4 regions of the Gracilibacillus thailandensis genome follow, and region 1 is predicted to be linked to each of the others. Evidence: riboswitches for the same ligand, from Rfam matches in the RefSeq annotation. Region 1 holds a riboswitch; each other region holds the start of a gene.

Evidence for each region. Region 1 has a riboswitch for thiamine pyrophosphate ahead of GH715_RS09130 (ABC transporter substrate-binding protein). Riboswitches for the same ligand answer to the same signal wherever they lie in the genome.
Region 2: another riboswitch for thiamine pyrophosphate. It lies ahead of tenI (thiazole tautomerase TenI); the one in region 1 lies ahead of GH715_RS09130 (ABC transporter substrate-binding protein).
Region 3: another riboswitch for thiamine pyrophosphate. It lies ahead of tenA (thiaminase II); the one in region 1 lies ahead of GH715_RS09130 (ABC transporter substrate-binding protein).
Region 4: another riboswitch for thiamine pyrophosphate. It lies ahead of tenA (thiaminase II); the one in region 1 lies ahead of GH715_RS09130 (ABC transporter substrate-binding protein).

Annotation. Positions count from the first base shown of each region.
Region 1 covers NZ_WJID01000024.1:17,147-22,682, forward strand. Annotated here, with positions in the region: gene GH715_RS09105 (J domain-containing protein) at 1-1,314, shown strand, start outside; gene GH715_RS09110 (DUF1266 domain-containing protein) at 1,319-1,957, shown strand; gene GH715_RS09115 (hypothetical protein) at 2,105-2,293, shown strand; gene GH715_RS09120 (DUF4362 domain-containing protein) at 2,351-3,070, shown strand; gene wrbA (NAD(P)H:quinone oxidoreductase) at 3,231-3,830, shown strand; TPP riboswitch at 3,931-4,041, shown strand; gene GH715_RS09130 (ABC transporter substrate-binding protein) at 4,122-5,096, shown strand; gene GH715_RS09135 (thiamine-binding protein) at 5,113-5,406, shown strand; gene GH715_RS09140 (ABC transporter permease) at 5,445-5,536, shown strand, end outside.
Region 2 covers NZ_WJID01000006.1:66,000-71,535, reverse strand. Annotated here, with positions in the region: gene GH715_RS03140 (ABC transporter permease) at 1-183, shown strand, start outside; gene GH715_RS03135 (TraB/GumN family protein) at 374-1,597, shown strand; gene GH715_RS03130 (M20 family metallopeptidase) at 1,821-2,987, opposite strand; gene GH715_RS03125 (ferritin-like domain-containing protein) at 3,131-3,574, opposite strand; TPP riboswitch at 3,716-3,812, shown strand; gene tenI (thiazole tautomerase TenI) at 3,904-4,521, shown strand; gene thiO (glycine oxidase ThiO) at 4,514-5,536, shown strand, end outside.
Region 3 covers NZ_WJID01000051.1:3,631-9,166, forward strand. Annotated here, with positions in the region: gene GH715_RS14790 (TSUP family transporter) at 1-680, opposite strand, end outside; gene GH715_RS14795 (acetylornithine deacetylase) at 944-2,203, opposite strand; gene tenA (thiaminase II) at 2,200-2,883, opposite strand; TPP riboswitch at 3,028-3,125, opposite strand; gene GH715_RS14805 (methyl-accepting chemotaxis protein) at 3,239-4,957, opposite strand.
Region 4 covers NZ_WJID01000083.1:6,974-12,509, reverse strand. Annotated here, with positions in the region: gene thiM (hydroxyethylthiazole kinase) at 1-149, opposite strand, end outside; gene thiD (bifunctional hydroxymethylpyrimidine kinase/phosphomethylpyrimidine kinase) at 146-970, opposite strand; gene tenA (thiaminase II) at 972-1,661, opposite strand; TPP riboswitch at 1,769-1,876, opposite strand; gene lepB (signal peptidase I) at 1,937-2,485, opposite strand; gene GH715_RS19040 (CynX/NimT family MFS transporter) at 2,685-3,878, shown strand; gene GH715_RS19035 (hypothetical protein) at 4,221-4,514, shown strand; gene GH715_RS19030 (organic hydroperoxide resistance protein) at 4,774-5,193, opposite strand; gene GH715_RS19025 (iron-containing alcohol dehydrogenase) at 5,444-5,536, shown strand, end outside.

The sequences.
Region 1 (5,536 bases):
GAAATATGGCAGTTATTAGCCCGTATATTTGATTGGCAAGAAACGGATGTTGATTTAATTGAGAGAAATATCCTAGGACATCATCAATTTCGCTATACATATGCTGCAAGTCAAACCGATATTGATCATGATTTATTTTTTTCTTACCGAGATAAGGTCGCACAAGCTATCTTAGCTAATAATCATAACAGTGCAAAACAGTTGTTACAAAGAGCCAAAGCTATTTTTGACCATGATCCTGATTTGTTAAAAATGGAAGGGTTAATATGTAAAGAATTGCACGAATGGCAACAAGCTATACAGGCTTATGAGAAGTGTCTGGCCATTGATCCAGATGATATGGATAGCTATGGGGAACAAATCGATATTTTATTTCAAATGGGAAGATGGAATGAAGTGATTGAACATGCAAGCACCTTTTTAAATCATTATCCAAGCAACGGTGTTCGTCTTTTAATGGCAAAGGCATTGATCCGATTGAATAGAGATGAAGAAGCAAAGAACGAGATAGAACAGATATTATCTGAAGATCAATATGACATCGAAGCAATTTTATTAGCAGAACAATTAAAAAATAAGAGATCTAATCCTTTTTCATTAAAAGAAATAATCCGTTATTCTAAAAGGCTGTTGCCTCTTTGGAGAATTGGAATTTTATTAGTTATGACGATCCTGTTCCAAATTTCTATAAGTGAAACAGTAAAAGAATATACAGGTTATTCCTATACTGACTGGATAAAAAATGGATTTCAATCCAAAGAGATTATCGAGGCAGACACAATGGAACTGTTACGGGAAACGGTAGATAATCAGGATGAACTTGTAAATGTTACCATAGAAGATGCTACACATACAGGATTATATGAAACAGTTGGAACAATAGAAGGAAAAGAGCAGACAGGATTTTTTAAATTATCAGAAGTAAAAGACATGGAGCGCTTGTTAGGAAAAAATGCTTTGGCTGTTTATGTCGGGTATGTAGATGATGTGGCGGTTCCATTCACACTTCAAGAAAAGGTAGAGGACACGTCTTACCATGAGTCTAAAACCATAGTCTTAAATGCTGAGTGGAATCATTTTCCCGATCAAGCTCTAACAGCAATCAAAGATTCATTTAACGCACATTTACCACCCTTTTACCAAGAGGCACCAGCTTTCATTGTCGAAGATAAGTATTTACAAACAGATCATTTAGAGCTAATAGGTGATACGTTACCTTTTGATGTATATATCTACATGCTGATTAATTGCTGTATTCTGTGTACTGTTTTGGCTATGGTGATTAAAAGATTTCGGATTTTTCTAGGATGGTGAGAAGATGAGTTTACAGAAACTAGTTAATACGATCATTTCTTTCCGGTATCGGCGCGAGCATTTTACATATTTTAGTCATTCTTTTTATTCCACATCAAAACGACAGTTAAAAAGTGAACTGGAAATGAGAAATATCTCGAACGGTAAAAAGCTAAAAGAGCAATTGGATTGGTTATGGGATACAGGAGTTAGATATGAATTTCAGCGTATTCTTAATACGATCAAGATGACCCCACCCGAGGATCGAGAAGAACAGATGCGTATCATGCCCAAGGATGGAGAGCATTATCCGCTTTATCAATTATTAATAAAGCAGATGTACCGTATTCCTAAAGGAGGAATTGTAGCAATTGACATGACGGAATACTTATTATTGATTACTGCTGGCAAACGGCTCGGATATTTATCAGAACAAGAAGCAGATCAATTAGCTATACAGGCAGTTAAATTATTACAGCAAGGGTATCAGAATTGGATTGAATTTATTTATGGTTACAGTTTAGGTCAACAAATCCAAGCAATTAACTATGATACAAAATTTATTGAACAAAACTACAAATATTTTCAACATTGGTTATATTCGAAGAAAAGTCCTTTTTACTTAATTGATTGGCAAATGGATCTTTCACCGGAAAATAACTGAAACTAATATTTGTCCCGAGTGGTAACACTAAAACAGGATTGTAGTATTTGTAGTTTCAGATAAATATCCTTCTAACCAGTCGCTACCTTTTTATAGTGTAACCTTTTTCAAAGGGCAACGACTAATAGAAAAAGGGAGGCGATTGTGTTGAAATATGTACTCGGTATTATCACGCTATTATTCGTAACTGCTTGTGGTACAAATTTGGATAACGGGAATAAAATACAAGATGATGTGCAAAATGTGATGGAAGGTTATGTCGCTAACATAGGGGACAATAGTGTATTAGTTGTCGAGAATCGATTAGATCCAAGCATTTCTGAGTTCCATCCATAACAGCATGAAGAGGCAGGGAACGCAATTAGGTTCAGCCTCGATGATATAGAAGATAGCATGGCTAATTCACTTATGAGAGGTGAAAAAGTTCAAGTCACTCATGGTGCAGTTGCCGAATCCTATCCAGGACAAAGTAGTGCAATTGCCATAAAACGGATCGTTGATGAAGAACATGATATGGTCATTGCACCTGATGAAACGATAAACTTAGTCGCTTTGGAACAATTTATTCAAAAAACAGAAAACAATGAAGAAGCCACCATGCGAGGGGTAAACATTACAGTTGAAGGTAGCTCTGTGTTTGATACTTTTATTTTTCAGAATGGAGAGTATACCGTAAGAGAAGATGCAACGCAAGATAACTTTGTTGAAGTAGAAACAATAGGTGAAGTATCCTGTCAACAATTAGAATATTACTTAACAGATGATCAAAACATTATGATTGAACTAACAGGTTGTGATAACGACACTGGAGTATTAGAGATCGCAAATCTACCCTTTAAAGATATGATAGTTCCTGAAGACATCTATCACCGTGTTGAGGTGATCGTAGGTGAGGAGGTTGTATTAGATACAACTGACGAATCCGAAAAAGAGGAGATCATAACAAAAATACGGGAGGGTACTCCACAATCTGTAATGACGATGACCATGATGGCTCCAGAAGGGGAAATTATTTTATATGGTAAACAAGCAATCATTCATTTTGATTATCAGGAAGTAGGAAATGTGATCCGTTATAATACATTGGTTGAGACAGGCTTAACATTTGATTAAACATGGAGCGCATCACTCCATGTTTTTCTCAAATCATTTACCTTGAAACTGAGATAATTACGTGGTAAATTATAAAAGTCTCAGTTTCGAGATAAAATGCATAGATTTTATTAAACGGGGCAAACCAATAATATCTGATAAGAAAAGGAGTTTTATCAATATGGTAAAAGTAGCAGTAGTTTATTATAGTTCCACAGGTATAAACTATCAATTAGCAAACTGGGCAGCAGACGCAGTAAAAGAATCAGGAGCAGAAGTAAGAGTAGTACGAGTTGCTGAAACAGCACCAAAAGAAGCGATTGCTCAAAATCCTGGCTGGCAAAAGCACGTGGAAGAAACTAAAGATGTTCCTGTTGCAACAACAGAAGACTTAGAATGGGCAGATGCTATCATCTTCAGTACGCCAACTCGTTTTGGAAATGTTGCTTCCCAAATGAAGCAATTTATTGACACACAAGGTGGTCTATGGGTATCAGGTAAGACAGTTAACAAAGTAGTAAGTGCGATGACTTCAGCTTCTAATCCCCATGGTGGACAGGAAGCAACGGTGTTAAGTCTTTATACATCTATGATGCATTGGGGTGCTATCATCGTTCCTCCAGGGTATTCGAATGATTCCATTTTTGCAGCTGGCGGAAACCCTTATGGTACAAGTGTTACTCAAAGCCAGGAAGACGGCTCTATGGTCGAAAATGTTCAAGATGCGGTTAAACATCAGGCAAAACGTGTCGTTGAAGTAGCAAGTAAAATTCATGGATAATAATAAAAAAACGAATCTCTCTTATTAGAGGTTCGTTTTTTTAGTGGTCAAAACTTGAAGAAAAACACGAATTATGTCAAAGTAGAAGGTAGCAATATTATATGAAATGTAGGGGGACCGGTGTTGCCGGTTGAGACTGTATCCGTAAAGATGCTGACCCTTAGAACCTGATCTGGTTAGCACCAGCGTAGGGAACATATGAGATGAGATATCTATATGCGCCCTAGGCTATAAGTCTAGGGCGCTTTCTTATATGTTCCGCTAAAAAGATAAAAAATAGGGGGAGTCATTATGAAAAAAATTTTATTTGCCATAATAGGTATGTTTATACTTGCAGGTTGCGGGAATGAAGAAAGCACACCAGAAGAATTAGAAGAAGTTACCTTAGTATTAGATTGGACCCCCAACACTAATCATACCGGGCTGTATGTTGCGGAATCAAAAGAATATTTCGAAGATGAAGGATTAGATGTAGAAATTGTTATGCCAGGAGAAGCTGGAGCAGATCAAACTGTTGCTTCAGGTCAAGCGGAATTTGGCATCAGTTATCAAGAACAAGTAACAGAAGCTCGCACACAAGATATTCCACTCGTTTCGATTGCAGCAGTAATCCAACACAATACTTCCGGATTCGCCGCACCAGTGGAAAAAGAAATCACATCACCTGCAGATTTTGCCGGAAAAACGTATGGTGGTTGGGGTGCTCCTGTTGAATCGGCAGTTATTGATGCGTTAATGAAACAGGAAGATGCATCTGTCGAAGATGTTGATATCGTAAATATGGGTAATACCGACTTTTTCACAGCAGTAGAACGTGATGTAGATTTTGCTTGGATTTACTATGGCTGGACTGGAATCGAGGCAGAACTTCGAGGTAAGGAAATTGATATGATCTATCTTACGGACTATTCAGAAAAACTAGATTACTACACACCAGTTATTACCACAAATGAAGATATGATCGAAGAAAATCCAGAAACAATCAAAAAATTTATGGCTGCAGTTAGTCGCGGTTATCAGGATGCGATCGACAATCCAGAAGAAGCAGCTGACATTTTAATAGAAGCGCAACCAGATTTAGACGAAGAATTAGTACATGCTAGTCAGGAATGGATATCACCAAGATATCAAGATGATGCGGATAGATGGGGCGAACAATCAGAAGAAGTCTGGAGCAATTACGCAGAATTCATGTTCGAAAATGACCTACTAGAACGCGAGCTAGACGTTGATGCAGCATATACAAACGAATTTTTACCAGAATAATAATGGAGGGGTATGAATGGCTGAAGCATTAGTTAGTGTACAAATCATTCCGAAGACACCTAATGGGGAAGATTCCATCCCTTTTGTTGATGAAGCAATCAAGATTATCGAACAAGCAGGTGTCAACTATCAAGTTCATCCATTAGAAACAACAATGGAGGGTGAACTGGCAACGTTATTATCTGTTATCGAAAAGATGAATCAACGTATGCATGAGTTAGACTGTCCAAGTGTGATCTCACAAGTGAAGATTTATTCTCATAAAGATCAACAAGCTTCCATGAGTGAATTGACGAAGAAGTATCGTTAATTGGAAAAGTGTCCAGTAAACCAATAGGAGCATGCTCTATGTTTAGAAAGTCTTTTTTACCAGTTAGTGTGATCGTCAGTATTTTAATCATATGGGAATTGTCCAGTCGGATATTAGCTATTCCGACCTG
Region 2 (5,536 bases), on a different contig from region 1:
CGAAAGCAAGCTTTTATTAAATGGATGCAGCAGCTAATGATATTTGCAGGTGTAATATTTGTCCTATTGCTTATTGTAATAGGGGAATGGTTAATGGGAGGAGCAATGGCACTTGCCACTGTATTATTTATTGGTATGGTGATTCCGAACTATTTTCAGAAAAAGATGGCTCAAGAAAAATAAAAACACTCCATAGGTCTAACTTATGGAGTGTTTTTATTTGGATTTTGGGAAAAAGTTGAATTTATTGCTGTTATCATATATACTGTTTTAGGTAAAAAATACCAAATATCAATCACTTTTCGTCTTTGCTAAAAGAGGAAAACTAAATGAGTGTTGACAAAGGTTTTAGCAGAGAAAGGGGATATTTCATTTGCAAAATTTTAAAAAGATAATATTATTACTAATTATTCCATTGGCTCTGATCGGTTGTAATCAAGAGTCAATAAACTTTGAAGATGCTAACTTAGAAGCAGCTATTGCAGCAGAGTTAGGTAATTCATTCTCAGAAGAAGACGTAGAGAATGTGACGGAATTAAATTTAACTGACGCTGACATTTCCAATTTGGAAGGTTTGCAGCAGTTTTCTTCCTTAGAATCCATTTCGTTGCAAGATAATCAAGTGGAAGATTTTTCGGTATTACAAGAGTTAGAACATTTAGAGTCCGTAAATGTAGTAGGTAATCCTTTGGAGGCAGGTCAAGATCAATTAGATGAGCTCGCGGATGAAGGTATTGAGGTTATCCAAACGGTTGGCAGGGCAGATGGCCCAGGTGGATTCTTGTGGAAAGTGGAAGATGAAAATCCGGAAGTATATTTACAAGGAACGATTCATGCTGGTGTAGCAGATTTTTATCCTTTGCATGAAGAAATAGAAAAGGCGTATTTAAAAGCAGATGTAGTTGTTCCTGAGGTTGATATAACGAATGTTGAGCAATCGGAAATGCAACAAATAAATATGTCGTTAGGGACTTATCAAGATGGTTCGACAGTCAAAGATCATATTTCTGATGATGTTTACTCAGAAATGGAAGAGACACTAAGTCAGTTTGGTATCCCGATAGAAGCGGTTGAATTTTACAAACCATGGATATTAGCAAATACGATTCAGCAGCTTATGACACAACAGTTAGGCTATACCCAAGGGGTTGATCAATATTTTCTGAATAAAGCAGCGGATGATGGCAAAGAAATAATTGATTTAGAAACCGCAGAAGAGCAACTGAAAATCTTTGCAGATACATCTGCAGAATATCAAGAGGCAATGTTGGCATCTTCCTTAGTAACTGTGATCGAGTATCAACAGCAAATGGAGGAACTGTTTGAAACGTATGAGCAAGGTGATGAAGAAGAATTGCTTGAAGTATTGTCTGAAGAAGAGGGCGGTTCCTCGGAAATGCAAGAAGAAAACGAAGCATTTATGAAAGCAATCAATGATGACAGAAATCAGAATATGGCTGAGCAAATCGTTCGCTTTCTAGAAGAGGATGAAGCAGATACATATTTTGTGATGGTAGGTAGTCTTCATTTATTACAAGAGCCTCATATTCGTTCGATTTTGGAGGAAGAAGGATACACAGCCGAACGGATTCACTAAGTAAATAAGGATCGATACCGCCCTTCCTTGGATAACGCGCGCTCTTCCGTGGATATTTAGCTCTGTTCCTTGGATAACCCATGTTCTTCTTGGGATAGTTGCCTTTATCCACGGAGGAATGATACTTTTCCAAGGAACAGCAACAATTATCTAGACCAAAAACGTGAGCATCAAAAATAAAATGATGCTCACGTTTTGGTAACTTGAAAACTTCTTTATTAACTTATTTATTTACATTCAACGTAGCAGCTATTAATGTTTTGGCTGCTATTTTCATTGCTCGCTCATCAAAATCAAATAGAGGGTGATGGTGTGGCACGAAGCCATTTTCGATTTGGGCTCCTGTAAAGAAATAAGCACCAGGTTTTTCTTCTAAATAGTAGGCAAAGTCTTCACCTGTCATACTAGGTACAATCATTTCAGCCTTCTCTACTTCTTTCACCTGTTCGGCAGCAGCTAATACCTTTTCAGCATGCTCAGCATGGTTGACAACGGGTCTGTATCCGTAGGCATAATCAAAATCATAGGATACATCATAGCCAATACATGTGCCTTTTATCACTTTTTCGATTTCCTCTTTTATAAAATGTTGTACATCCGGATTAAAGGTGCGTACCGTTCCATCAATCATCGCTACATCTGGAATAACATTGTACGCATCACCTGCATGAAATTGCCCGATCGATAGGACGGCTGTTTCTAATGGATCAATCCGTCTTGAAACAATTTGCTGTAGATTCGTTACAAGTTGTGAACCGACTACAATCGGATCTTTCGTTTGGTGTGGCATTGCTCCATGGCCACCTTTTCCTTTTATTTCAATGGTGAAGTGATCTGCTGCAGCCATAAAGTTTCCTCGCGATGTCTGAACGATTCCATATGGGGTATTGGTCCAAAGGTGTGTACCGTAAACGACATCAACATTCTCCAATACTCCTGCTTCAATCATTGGTTTAGCACCACCAGGGGCAAGCTCTTCTGCGTGCTGATGGATAAACACAACGGTACCCGCCAGTTCTTCTTGATATTTCTTGAGTACTTTGGCTACAGCAAGTAATGTCGATGTGTGTCCGTCGTGTCCACAGGCATGCATCACACCGTCGTTTTTGGATTTATAAGGCAAATCTTTTTCATCTTGAATAGGTAGTGCATCGAAGTCCGCACGTAATGCCACGGTTTTACCAGGTTTAGCCCCTTTTAAAGTGGCTACAACACCATTTCCTCCGACATTTGCTTGATATGGAATATCTAATATTTTATATTGCTCCTGAATAAATGCAGCTGTTTTATATTCTTGAAAGGAAAGCTCAGGATATTGATGTAAAAACCTACGCATTTCCACCATTTCATCGTACAAACCATCAATTTCCTCAAATAAAGTGTCCCTCATATCCTCACCTCACAGAAGCTTTTCTTTCTATTATATCATAGATTACTAGCATTTCCTTTTCATGAGAATCAAGAAAAGAGACAAAAAAACAACCTCCTGGTGGAAGTTGTTTTTTCTATATATGAAAAAAAGGGGTTAACGAGTTATTGAAAGCTCTTGTCTGACAAAAGTCGTTCTGTTTCTTCTTTATGGCTTGTTTCATCTGCAATAATATCTTCTAATTTCACAACAAGTTCTGTCAAACCAAGCTCATCTGCCTGTTGTTTTCTTTTTTCATAGCGCTCAATCGTTTCTGTTTCAGCTTTAAGAGTAGCTTCTAACATGTCTTGAACGTCTGTTAATTGTTCAACTTTTGCTGGTGTTGTAGTTGGTGTACCGCCTAATGTTTTAATTTTGTCAGATAAGTATAAAGCATGTCCGATCTCATCATTTATTTCATCTTCAAAAAAAGGTTTTAAGAAAGAACGATATAATCCTGAAACAACAGATGCATGATACGTATACATGATTGTTGCCGCATATTCATTTGCTAAATCCTCATTTAATCCATCAATTAAAGCTTGTAATTTTTCATCTCTTTGTGCCATTTCTTTCAACATCCTTTCTATTGATCATCTCCATTATATATCTACCCTTAAGTGAAAATGATTAAACATAATAATGGAAAATTTTTTATTGGCGATTATGTCATACTATGTTATCCTTTTCATATAAGAAAAAATAATACGTAAGAACACTAGGGGAGCCATTTGGCTGAGACGAATCTTCGGACCCTTTGAACCTGATCTGGTTAACACCAGCGGAGGGAAGTGGTAGAAAAGCAACCAAATTGTAGCTTTCGATACATACCACTCGTCCATGCTGGATGGGTGGTTTTTCTATTTTCACTTCCTCTAGAAAAAAAGGAGTAGGAACAATGCATGGAATACACCTTATTTCAAATGGCAGATTGACAGAACAACATATGCAGCTTGTATCGGAACAGATTGCTCAGATAAATTATATTCATCTGCGAGAAAAGACCAAAACGGCGAAAGAAATCTTGGAAATGATTGATTTTTTGCTAGAAGCGGGTGTTCCGGCTGAACGGATCATTATTAATGACCGTGTAGATGTAGCATCGATAAAAAAATGCTGTGGCGTACAGCTTGCCTATCATAGTATTCCGGTTGCTGATGTGAAGCGCTCGTTTCCGGCACTCCGTATCGGTAAGTCCGTCCATTCCTTGGAGGAAGCCATTACGGCAGAACATAATGGTGCAGATTTTCTAATCTATGGGCATATTTTTTCAAGTAACTCTAAACCTGGTCTCGAGCCAAGAGGCATTACCGCGTTAGCTGATGTCACCAAAAACGTTTCTATTCCTGTCATCGCAATTGGCGGGATTACGGAACAAAATATGAACCAAGTACAAGAGGTGGGGGCTAGTGGTGTTGCGATTATGTCAGGGGTATGGGATGCCGAAGATCCTACCGAAGCAATAAAGTGTTATCGTCAAGTGTTCGATTCGAGGAAGGAGGAACAGTTTGAATAATTTATATGATCAGATCATTGTTGGCGGTGGAGTAATGGGAGCTTCGATTGCCTACCAGTTAAGTAAAAGAGGTTACAAGGTTTTGCTACTAGAAGAAAATAAAATTGCTGCAGAGGCATCCAGTGCAGCAGCCGGCATGCTCGGTGTGCAGATGGAGTTTGAGCAGGATTCACCGTTATTTCAATTTGCTAAAGAAAGCAGGGAATTATACCCTGATTTAGCGGAAGAACTGATGCAAGAAAGTGGTATGGACATTCAATTAATCGAAAAAGGTGCCTTAAAGCTTGTCTATCATCAAGATGAGCTGGATACGCTAAAACGAATTGCTAGCTTTCAAACAGAACAAGGAGCAGAGGCGAAGGTGATCTCACCAGGGAGTATCCCGGAAAAAGAAATGACAACCGATTTTTATGCAGCTCTTTATTGTCCAAGAGAAGGGCAAGTATCTGCTCCTCACGTAACGAAAGGCTTTGCGAAGGCTGCTGAACATCATGGTGCGGTCATAATGGAACAGACGAAGGTAGACGATATCGTCATCGAAAACGGTAAAGTGACAGGTGTGAAGACAGATAAAAAAACGTATACTGCTGACAGGATCATTATCACTTGTGGATTTAAGAGCTCACATTTTTCTCGGTACATGCAAGAACTCACACCTGTAAAAGGAGAATGTCTGTCTGTTGTGACAACAAAGCCTCTGATTCAATCAACGATCTTTACAGAAGGCTGTTACCTTGTTCCGAAAAGAGGTAACCGGATCATTATTGGCGCAACATCGAAGCCAAATCAAACGGATAAAGAGGTGAAAGTAGCAAGTATCCTGCATTTGTTATCACGTGCCAAACAGATACTCCCTGCATTAAACCAGGCAACGATAGAGAAGGTTTGGGCGGGGATACGTCCCTTAACGAAAGACGGTTTTCCTTATTTAGGCGAAGTACCAGATGTATCAGGATTATATGTTGCAACAGGACATTATCGTAATGGTATATTACTGGCGCCTAAAACTGCTTTA
Region 3 (5,536 bases), on a different contig from region 1:
CTAATAGCAAACCTTGCCCCAAACACTGAACCTGCAATACATGCAACAGCCATCGGAAATCCATATGCATAGTTTACTTCACCTAAAAAGATAAACATGATTAATGCTGCAATGTTACTTCCAAAGTTCAAAAACTTTGCGTTTCCTGCTGCTTTAATAAAATCCGCACCGATGATTAAAAAAGCAAATATGAGAAATGAACCTGTACCTGGTCCAAGAAACCCATCATAAAACCCAATTACAAAAATGGTAATGACAAATATAATAAAATTACGATTTGTTAGTTTCTTCTCTGCATAAATACTGCCCCAGTCTTTTTTGATCACAGTATAAAATGCTACGACACCAAGCATGATCAGCATCAGTGGTTTTAATACTTCAGGGTCAATCAAGTGCACTGTCCAAGCCCCAATCATTGCCCCAATAAAAACTAGTGGAAATAACTTATAGACAGATGATAAATCTAGTTTTCCCGACTTTAAAAATACGAAGGCACTCGTAAAAGACCCCATCGTCCCTACCAGTTTATTCGTAGCAACAGCTGCTGATGGATTCATTCCAGTTGATAACAATACCGGCAATGTGATAAGCCCACCACCTCCCGCAACAGAGTCAATGAAACCAGACAAAAATCCAAAAACGATCAAAATAAGTAATAAATAAATATCAAGTTCGGTCAATTTCTTGCCTTCCTTCCAATGGCTATGAAATAAATCCACCTGCCAACTTTAAATTTTGCACCACACCATTATAACGATTTATTTCTTATAAATAAATCTTCATTTTATTTGTCTGCTTAGACTCTTCAGAAGCATTTGTCGAGTTGATAGAATACTTGATTAGAATAAGAAATCCCTGCTTATCATTTGTAAACTTCCATGTTAAGCAGGGTAATTTTATATATAATAAGGATTCTATTGTAATTGACATATACTTGTTTAGCTCATTGTTTCTTGGTATTACACCAAGCCGGAATAAACGTTAACAATGTCTTCGTGAATTGAATCAACTCTTCTAGTTCTATTTTTTCATCAACTGAATGTGCTTCATGTAATTTACCTGGACCATAAATCGCGGTTGGTATACCTGCATCGCTAAACCACCCAGCATCTGTCACAGTCTTCGACATACCAACAAAAGGCTTTACCTGTTCGATATCCTGATGTGACTCTTCGAGAAGTTTAATGGCTGGATGCTCTGGATCAATCTCTGCAGAAGGAAAAATCTCACCACGATCTTCTATCATAGATTTTCCACCCCATTCAAAATGAAGCGGATTATTCTCAAACCATAAGTCGTCTTTAAGTGATTGATGGAGATATTCCTCTACTTCTTGCGAAACAATGCGATAATCTTCATGAGGATAAAAATGAACCGTAATCCAAAGGCGACATTCATCCGCAACAAAAGCTGCATGGCGCCCACCTTCTATAACAGCCGGATTAATAGTAGTTGTACCTTTTTTAAAGCCAGGGTACTCCTTTGTCTCCGCCCATTTCTTTTCTAAATTACGCAGGCTCTCGATGACTTTTGTCATTTTCTCAATCGCACTGGCACCCTCGCCTGTTTCATTTAATTCCGCACGCATTGCATCATGATAAACACGTTTACTTTTAACCGTAACCCAACCTGTGATTACACCACCTTGACCATGGATTTCACGATTACTGCCATCAACAACTAACGCAAAGTCAGCATTATATCCTTTTTCAATACAAGAAAGTGTTCCCGCTTCACCGACTTCCTCACCAATTACCGTCTGCAACTGCAAATCGCCTTTTAAGTCAATTCCCTCTTCATGTAATAGCTTAGTCGCAAACAAGGCACATGCAACAGCCCCCTTCATATCAGAAACCCCACGGCCATACAGATATTTACCTTTTTCAGTAAGAGAGAATGGAGGCACTGTCCAACTAGATTCATCCCCCACCTCCGCTACATCAATATGCCCGTTAATAATCAGGCTGTTATATGTATCAGAATCAGTTCCTTTCTTCATCCCGACAAGATTTGGATCATTCGGGAAGACATCCCATCGTTCAGTGTGAAAATCTAATTTTTCTAGATAATTCGCTATATACTTCTGAATATCAGACGTATTTCTAGCAGGAGGGCTAACAGTAGAAAAACCGATAAGATCAGATAAAATATGCTTTAATTCATCTTGTCTATCATCTACTAAATTGGTTAATGCTCTGTTCATTCGGCATTCACCGGCCAATCTTCTTTCTTTTCAACCATATCCCAAAACATATATTCAAATTGACTAGTCTTCACCACAATCTCTTCAAGTCTTGCTAATTCCTGCTCTGGCTTTCCTTCTGCAATTTGATTCATCAATTGTTTCGTTTCTTCCGCTAATTCGGTAAATTCATTAGAACTATACATTTCTACCCAACTGCTGTAAAAATTATCATCTAATGCACCTGGCCATTTAGCCAGTGATTTCCCAATAAAATTATAACTCCACTCACACGCTAGTACCGATGCAACCACATTTTCCACCCCACCACGCTGAGACAAATTCAACATATAACTCGTATACGCGGTAGTAATCGCAGACGCTTCTGTAGCTTCAAGCTCCTCTTTTGAAATACCGAATTCCGCAGCATAGTTACGATGCAAATCCATTTCCACATCTAAAACACCATGAAGCAACTTGGCAAAAGTCACCATTTTATCCAAATCTTCTGCTTTTGAACTCCCGATCGCAAACAACCTTGCATAATCAATCAGGTAGACATAGTCTTGCTTTAGCCAATGCTTAAACTTCTCCTGTTCCAGTGTGCCGTCACCTAATCCTTTTACAAAAGGATGTTCTAGATACGAATTCCAAACCGGTTCCACTCTGTTCCATAGACGATCGGTAAACAATGTAGTCATTTTTACACTCTCCCTTTTTAATGAATAGAAGTAGCCAGAGAAGTCATGAAAGTTGCCAGTAAAATTTTGAGATTGCATAATAAAAACCCATCACCAATGAAGGGAGATGGGTTAGTAATGTACAGACTTATCAAACAATCTATATAACTACCAATTCCACTTCCCTACGCTAGTTTTAACTAGATCAGGTTCAAAGGGTCGATTTCCTCTCTCAGCATCTACATGCTCCCCTAGCCGAATGGTTAAATTATTCAGTTTCCATTTTTAGTATACTAACAAATAATTGGAAATGCAAACACGATTAGATTTGCACTCATCAAACGTTTCATCAAAACCAAGGATTTCCATAGATTATTTATAGTTTAAATTGCCGTACTAGACTGTTTAATTTTTCTGCTAACTTAGCTAATTCCTCGGAATTGGATGATACTTCTTCCATGGAACTGCTTGCTTGTTGAGAAGATGCAGAAGTTTGCTCCACTCCTGCTGCAGATTGCTCTGATATCGAAGCTATTTCTTCAATTGAGCTATTGATTTCGTTACTTGAAGCTGACATATCTGAAAGATTTGTTGACACTTTATTTATACTAGTTACCATTTCGCTTATAGAACGATTAATTTGTTCAAAAGTTTTTCCTGTTTGTTTGATTTGGTTTGTACCTGCTTCTACCTCTCCATAACCTTCTTCTAATGATTGTGACACATTAGCAGATTCATTTTGGATATTAGAGACGATTCCTGTGATATCAGAAACCGAATCAGCTACTTGTTCGGCAAGTTTTCTCACTTCATCAGCTACAACAGCAAATCCTTTTCCATGTTCACCTGCACGTGCCGCTTCGATCGCAGCATTTAAAGCTAATAAATTGGTTTGCTCTGAAATATCTTTGATGACAGACACGAGCTTGGTAATCTCTTGGGACTGATCATCCAAACCACGGACTTTCTCTACAGCTTCTTGAACTATCATATGAATTCGTTCCATTTGTTTCACAGAATACTTCATCATTTCACTGCCATCTTCTGTTATATTTAGTACATTTGTAGATGTTGATTGGATTTGTTCACCATTTTCATTTGCTTCGTGAACTTTTTGGACAAATTCGCTCATTTTACTAGAGACATTTCCTGCAAGATCAGCTTGAGTTTCGGAACCAGACGCCAATTCTTGCATGGTGACAGCAATTTGTTCTGTTCCAGATTTCACCTCGTTGGCAGATTGATTTAATTCTTCACTTTGTGCACTGACAGTATCAGAAACTTCAGAAACTTGTCGGATCATTCCTTTTAGATAGTCACTCATTTTATTGATAGAACTTGACAATTGCCCGATTTCATCATTGGCTTGGTAATCTAACTGGTCTATTTGCAAATTACCTTGTGCTATTTCATTGCTGACAGACACTACTTTGGATAAGTTACGTGAAATGGTCCGGTTCACCAGACTAATGAGAATAATACTGATAATTAATGAAACTGCGATCGCAATGAACAGTGACGTTAATACCACCTTTTGACTTTCTTTTGCTCGACTGGAAGCCTCCCCCATCTCGTTATGTAGTAACTCTTTTAATTCATCTATATGTTCTACTGCTTGTAAGCGGAGTTCTTTAGCATTTTCTGCTCGACTAGCTGCCAAATTTTCGTTTCCACTGTTTATGTATGAAACAACTTCCTCAAACTCATTATTAAATGACTTATCTAAGACAGCCGCTTGCTGATATAATTCTTTCTGTTCGTTGGTATCCATACTCTCTTCTAATTCTGCATTCAACGCTGCTATTTGATCTTTAGACTCATTAAATTCATCAATTATTTCAGATGATGGATTCTCCATATATTGATAAAAATTGACTGCCTTAGCACGAATCAACGACGCCATTTCTGTAGCATTGACTGCATTCATTTCACTTTCTTCCATCGATTGTATATCAGATCTAATATTGTTTAGTAAGACACCTACTATAACTGTTGAAATGATAAACAACATCAATACTACACTTAATATAAATCCGTATTTTCTTCCAATTTTGATATTTTTATACCTCAACTTATCTAACCACCGCTTTTGCATAATTATCCCCCTGTAGATAGCCAACTTAATATCGCTTAAGTTTTTATGACTATATTATCATTACTTTTGGCATAATTCCACTTATCAATACTGATAAAAAGGAATCACAAATATGGTATTTGCTGACATACCTTAATGTTGGTGGGAGTTGATAGTAAATTATCCGTGTACTAAAAACAATGGCAAAAGAAATCCCATTACCAATGAAGGAAAATGGGTAGTAACATACAACTAATCGAACTTTATTTTTCAGCTAATTCACTATCAAAATCTAAAATTTGCTTTTCCTCAATCCCCCTAAAGTATTTAAGATCAAATGAGTCGCAATTAAAGATAAAAGGTATGCGATCATCGGGTCTTGCGTTCCTAATACAAAAGTCAAAGAAAAGAATAATAGTGTAGATATACTAAAAAGAATTATTAGATATAAACCAATACTCACCATAGTGATCATACTTAGCCTCCATTAACAGTTTACATTGATTCTACTATTTTAACATAATATTCCAACCTCATCACTGTCCTAGAATTTCATTAAAGAAAACAGACTAGAAACAGAAAGCGAATCAAGAGGTTAGT
Region 4 (5,536 bases), on a different contig from region 1:
ATTTCTTCTACTTCTTCTTTAGCATGAGCCATCACTGGTGCTGCACCGACAGCATATAAACCATTTGCTGTAAAGTTCATGACGACTTGATTGGTGATATTATGAATCAATGGTTGCTGCTTTCTCACTTTTTCAATTAAATGCCTCACTTAGATACCTCCCTTTGTCCAGGTAAACTTTTTAGCCTGTAGCCCCAATGGTTAGTCGGACCATGTCCATTACCTAATTCGAGAGGGTATTGAATAGCATCGGTAATAAAGTCCTTACCAATAACTACCGCATCTTTTATCTGCTTACCTTTTGCCAATTCGGCAGTTATCGCAGCCGAAAAGGTACAACCTGTACCATGTGTATGCTTCGTTTCAAAACGGTCGGCTTTTAGATAGTAGAAATCTTCACCGTCATATAGAACATCTACTGCTGCTCCTTCTAAATGACCACCTTTGACAACCGCAGCCTTCGCACCAAGTTCATTAACGATTACTTTCGCCGCTTTTTCTGCATCTTGATTATCGTGAATCTCGAAACCTACTAGAATTTCTGCTTCTGGTACATTTGGCGTCACCACTGTAGCATGCGGAATTAACGTATTGCGAATGACCTGTCTTGATTTCTCATCCATTAATGAATCACCACTTTTGGCCACCATAACCGGATCAATCACGTAAGGAATATTCGTATTTGCTAATTTTTTAGCTATTAATTCCATCATATCCACAGTAGCGATCATTCCTGTTTTCATTGCTTGTGGTGGAATATCCGTTAAAACGGCGTCTAATTGTTTCTCAATAAAATCAATGCTTAAATGCTGTACATCCTGAACACCTAGCGTGTTTTGCGCTACGACGGAAGTAATCACGCTCATTCCGTAAACTTCCTGTTCTTGGAATACTTTTAAATCCGCTTGAATTCCTGCACCACCCGAAGGATCTGTTCCAGCTATTGTGAGTGCTGACGCTACTTTATGCATGTTACTTCCCCTTTCCAGCTAATGAAAACGGCCATTCTTCTACCTGATAAGCCATTTCCCAGAATAAATACTCTAGCTGACAGCTTTTAATAAAAGCTAATTTAGCTTTCTGTTTCTCTTCTTCTCCCACTTGTTCTGCCCATTTATCTAAACGCTCACAAAGCTCCGTTGTCACTGATGCTGTATCTTCTTTGGCGTAAAATGTAATCCACTCATAAAAAGGATGTTCTTCCGTTGGTTGATACTTTTCTTTTAAGTAATGTCCGATCTCTAAATATGTCCAGGGGCAAGGTAACAATGCTGCGATTAATTCCCCTATACTTCCTTGTTGTGCGACACTTTTCATATGGGCTACATAATGATTTGCTGTCGGTGGCAAAGGGTATCCTTGCAACTCATCGTAACCAACGCCTGCGACCTGACATAAATTATGATGTGGATGAATTTCACTATTCAAGATAAAACCGATCTTTTCATAGAAATATGTCATGTCTTCTCTAGTGTTGCTTTTGGCGATGGCGATACCATAGATGTTCATAAACGCATTGAGATACTCAAAATCTGCTTTCACATAGTGAATGATCGCTTCTTTGTGCAAATTTCCTTCTCCAATTCCAACTACAAAAGGGTGTTCAAAGATACCTTGGTAAATATCATCTGCTGCTACACGCAATTCTTGACTAAATGTCATTTCTCCTGCCTCCAGAAAATATATATTTCCATAATAAAAAGCCGCTCGCGGGTAGCGGAGCGGCTTTTGAATAGTCCATATCAAAAATGAGGTGTATGTCGTTCACACACCATCCGACTCCACTTTCCTACGCTGGTGTTAACCAGTTCAGGTTCAAAGGGATCAAGAAATACATTCTTATCTCAGCTGCTCATGCAGCACCCCTAGCGGAATTTCTATTATGAAGTTATTACCAATAAAACACGGATACGCTAAATTGTCAAGTTTAGCCGTACCTATTTAATGATTCCAAATGATTCAATTGGCCATATACGCATTTTAACATCTCCAATAACAGCATCTTCATCTACAAAGCCAAATTCACGACTATCTTTACTAACTCTCCGATTATCACCTAAAACAAATATTTTCCCTTCAGGAACTTGTTCCTTACCAGTTAATTCTTTCAGTGTAAAATCATTTGTCAGCTTTTGACCATCAGACAGTGCTGCTTTGGAGTCATCAAGATACGTCTCTTCATAGAGCTTCCCATTAATATATAGGTTGTCATCTTTCATTTCGATCGTATCACCGGGAAAGCCTATTATTCTCTTAACATAATTATCATTTGAATCCGGTGCTTTGAAGGCAATTTCATCAAAACGATCGATACTGCTGATCTTACTCAAAATAATCCGGTCGCCATTTTCTAAATTCGGCATCATCGATTCGCCTTTCACAACGGAAGGAGTAATCAAAAAGTGCCGACACAGAAGCACAATAATAACAGCAACCAACAACGCCTTCAACCATGATAGTAATTCTTTAACGACCTTATTCTCCATTGTAGACCTTCTTTCATCATAGTTAACTTTCACTTGTGATTGATCCACGGTGCGAACCATCCATAAGACCCCCGCTAATGGAAGTCTTACTTTATGTATGTTATTCTATTATAATGCGAATTTTACTAATAGTTTCTTACTTATTTTAGCATATTTTGTATGACATTTGTTAATAAAAACATAGAAATAAGGTGAAAAAATGGAAAAAGGACCACACCTAACAAAAAAGCATTATACGATTCTTTTTATCATTGGTATTATTCTGTTAGCCTTTAATTTAAGACCCGCAATCACTTCAGTTGGTCCTATCATCGGCATCATCCGTGAAGATTTATCGATCAGCAATTGGAGTGCAGGCTTTTTAACCAGTTTGCCGCTCATCGCCTTTGCTTTTATGTCACCCATTGCACCGCGGATTGCCAATCGGACTACTAATGAAAAAGCATTATTATATGGGCTCATCACATTATTGATTGGTATTTGGATTCGCTCCACAGCATCCATTACCTTATTATTTGTCGGTACCATATTAATCGGTGTCGGTATTGCGATCATTAATGTTATTTTACCAAGTCTGATTAAAAGTAATTTCCCTGAGAAAATCGGTTTAATGACAGGTGTTTATACCACATCGATGTCCATTTTCGCCGCATTAGCCTCAGGTTTCAGTGTACCACTTACAACAACTGCTGAACTTGGATGGCAATGGTCATTAGCTAGTTGGAGTTTACTCGTGATTATCGGTATTGTTGTCTGGCTTATCGCGATGAACAAAGCACCCATTAAAGAAGATAAGGAACTATACGAACCGAGCACTGTGCAATTATTGCGTTCACCTGTTGCCTGGCAAGTCACGCTTTTTATGGGATTACAATCCTTTTTATTTTATGTAACGATTTCATGGTTAGCTGAAATATTGATTTCCAATGATTTCTCAGGGTCAGTTGCTGGATGGTATGTAGCATATATGCAATTCATCAGTTTGCCTGCTACTTTCTTTACTCCTGTTATTGCAGGTAAGTTGAAAAACCAACAACCTGTCGTTGCCGTTTTTGGAGTGTCAGGCATTATTGGTTATAGCATGCTATATTTTGAACCTGGTATGATAGGGACTACTATTGCCATTACACTAATTGGCATAATGCTAGGAGCAAGCATAAGCTTAGCATTAGCCTTGCTTGGTCTAAGGACTACTAATGCAAGACAAGCTGCTGAATTATCAGGAATGGCACAATCCTTTGGTTACCTGTTAGCATCGTTTGGACCGATAGTCATTGGTCTTATTTTTGACATTACTAACCATTGGCAACCTTCTATTATGACGATACTATTTGTTACATTAATTATGACTGTTTTTGGTTTAGGGGCGAGCAGAAATAAGAAAGTATTATAATCTATTTGTAAATTTTTGATTACGAACGTTTTGTCCGATATTAAAAGAATTGTAAATTATGAGGAAAGTCACTTTACTGGTCTGTTGATCAGGTATATACTGAATAAATGAATATAAGAAAAGCGCAGAGCGCCCGCTTAGAAACGTAGCGACTGGAACGAATTAACTGAGATAAAGGAATCACGGTGAGTTTACGAACCGATGATGACTTATCGTAGGGCAATTCGTGAAGTCGCCTAGTTTCTGGGCGCTCGGAGCTAGACATCTGCTCAAAATTTATACTTTCTTATCTTAGAACAAAGGGAGATGGTTGAGTATATGAGAAAATCCCTCATTCTTGTCATGATGATGTTAACCATTTCTCACTTAATCTCATTATCCAATTATCAAACCGATCTAACATTCAATATCGAATTAAACGATGAACTATATGCTGCTTATTATTATGATGCAGATCATCATGATTCAACAGCAGACAAAGGTATTTTAAATGAAGAGCAAGTAATGATTGGAGCATTACTACTATTTACGATCTTTTACTCTCTTCAACAAGCATTTGTATCTCGACATTATCTACATGCGGTATTTTATCAATCTAACTATCTGATCGCATTTGTACCCCTTCCACCAAAATAAATTGAAGGAGGTATGAACATGTGGTTCAGATTCTTTATGATTGGCCTATTTTCCTTTGCAGCCGTGAGTGTTTGGTTGTACCAAGGAATCGAGTTTTTCCAGGCTTTCTCAGATTACTTTAAAAATCGTTCGTAATAAAAGGAGCACGGTGTACCAATAACACCGTGCTCTTTCTATATTACGAAAAGAAAGTATAATATTTGGATATTTATTCACTCAAAGCGCCCAGAAACTAGGCGGGCGCTCTGCGCTTTTCTTATTATACAGCTTTTGTATTTAATTCTACGTCAATATTTCCTCTTGTAGCTTTAGAGTATGGGCAGAAGTCGTGTGCTTGTTTAGCAAGTTCTTCTGCTTCTTCTTGCGATACACCTTTAATTTCTACATTAAGTACTACACCAATTTTGAATCCACCGTCAGCTTCATCTTTCATTAAGCTAACTTCTGCCGTAATAGCAGATTCAATATCCTTCTTTTGTTTGGATGCCATTAGGTTCAAGGCACCATCGTAGCATGCAGCATAACCTGCAGCAAATAATTGTTCTGGATTAGAGCCTGTTCCATCACCATCACCCGCTGGATTTACCAGGTTTAAGTCAATTAAACCGTCATCTGATTTGACATGACCATCACGGCCACCTTGTGCAGTTGCTTTGGATGTAAATAATTTGTTACTCACTCTATCCACTCCTTTAGATTAAATTAGAACGCTTGCTTGTTCTATATTATTTATTCTACCAATACTATTCCTTTTTCTTCAATTATTAAACATTCTATTTAATTGAAATCTTTACATTTTGATCATACTAACATCTTAATAAACAACTCTGAATTTATTCACAATTGGACACATGAAGCATAATACTTTACACATACTAAAATTATTGCAATATTAAAAGGTGTAGGTTGATTTAGGAGGAGGCAAACAAATGCAAAACTTTATTTTTCACAACCCGACGAAATTATATTTCGGTCAAGGGCAATTAGAGAACTTACAAACAGAATTACAACATTACGATGAT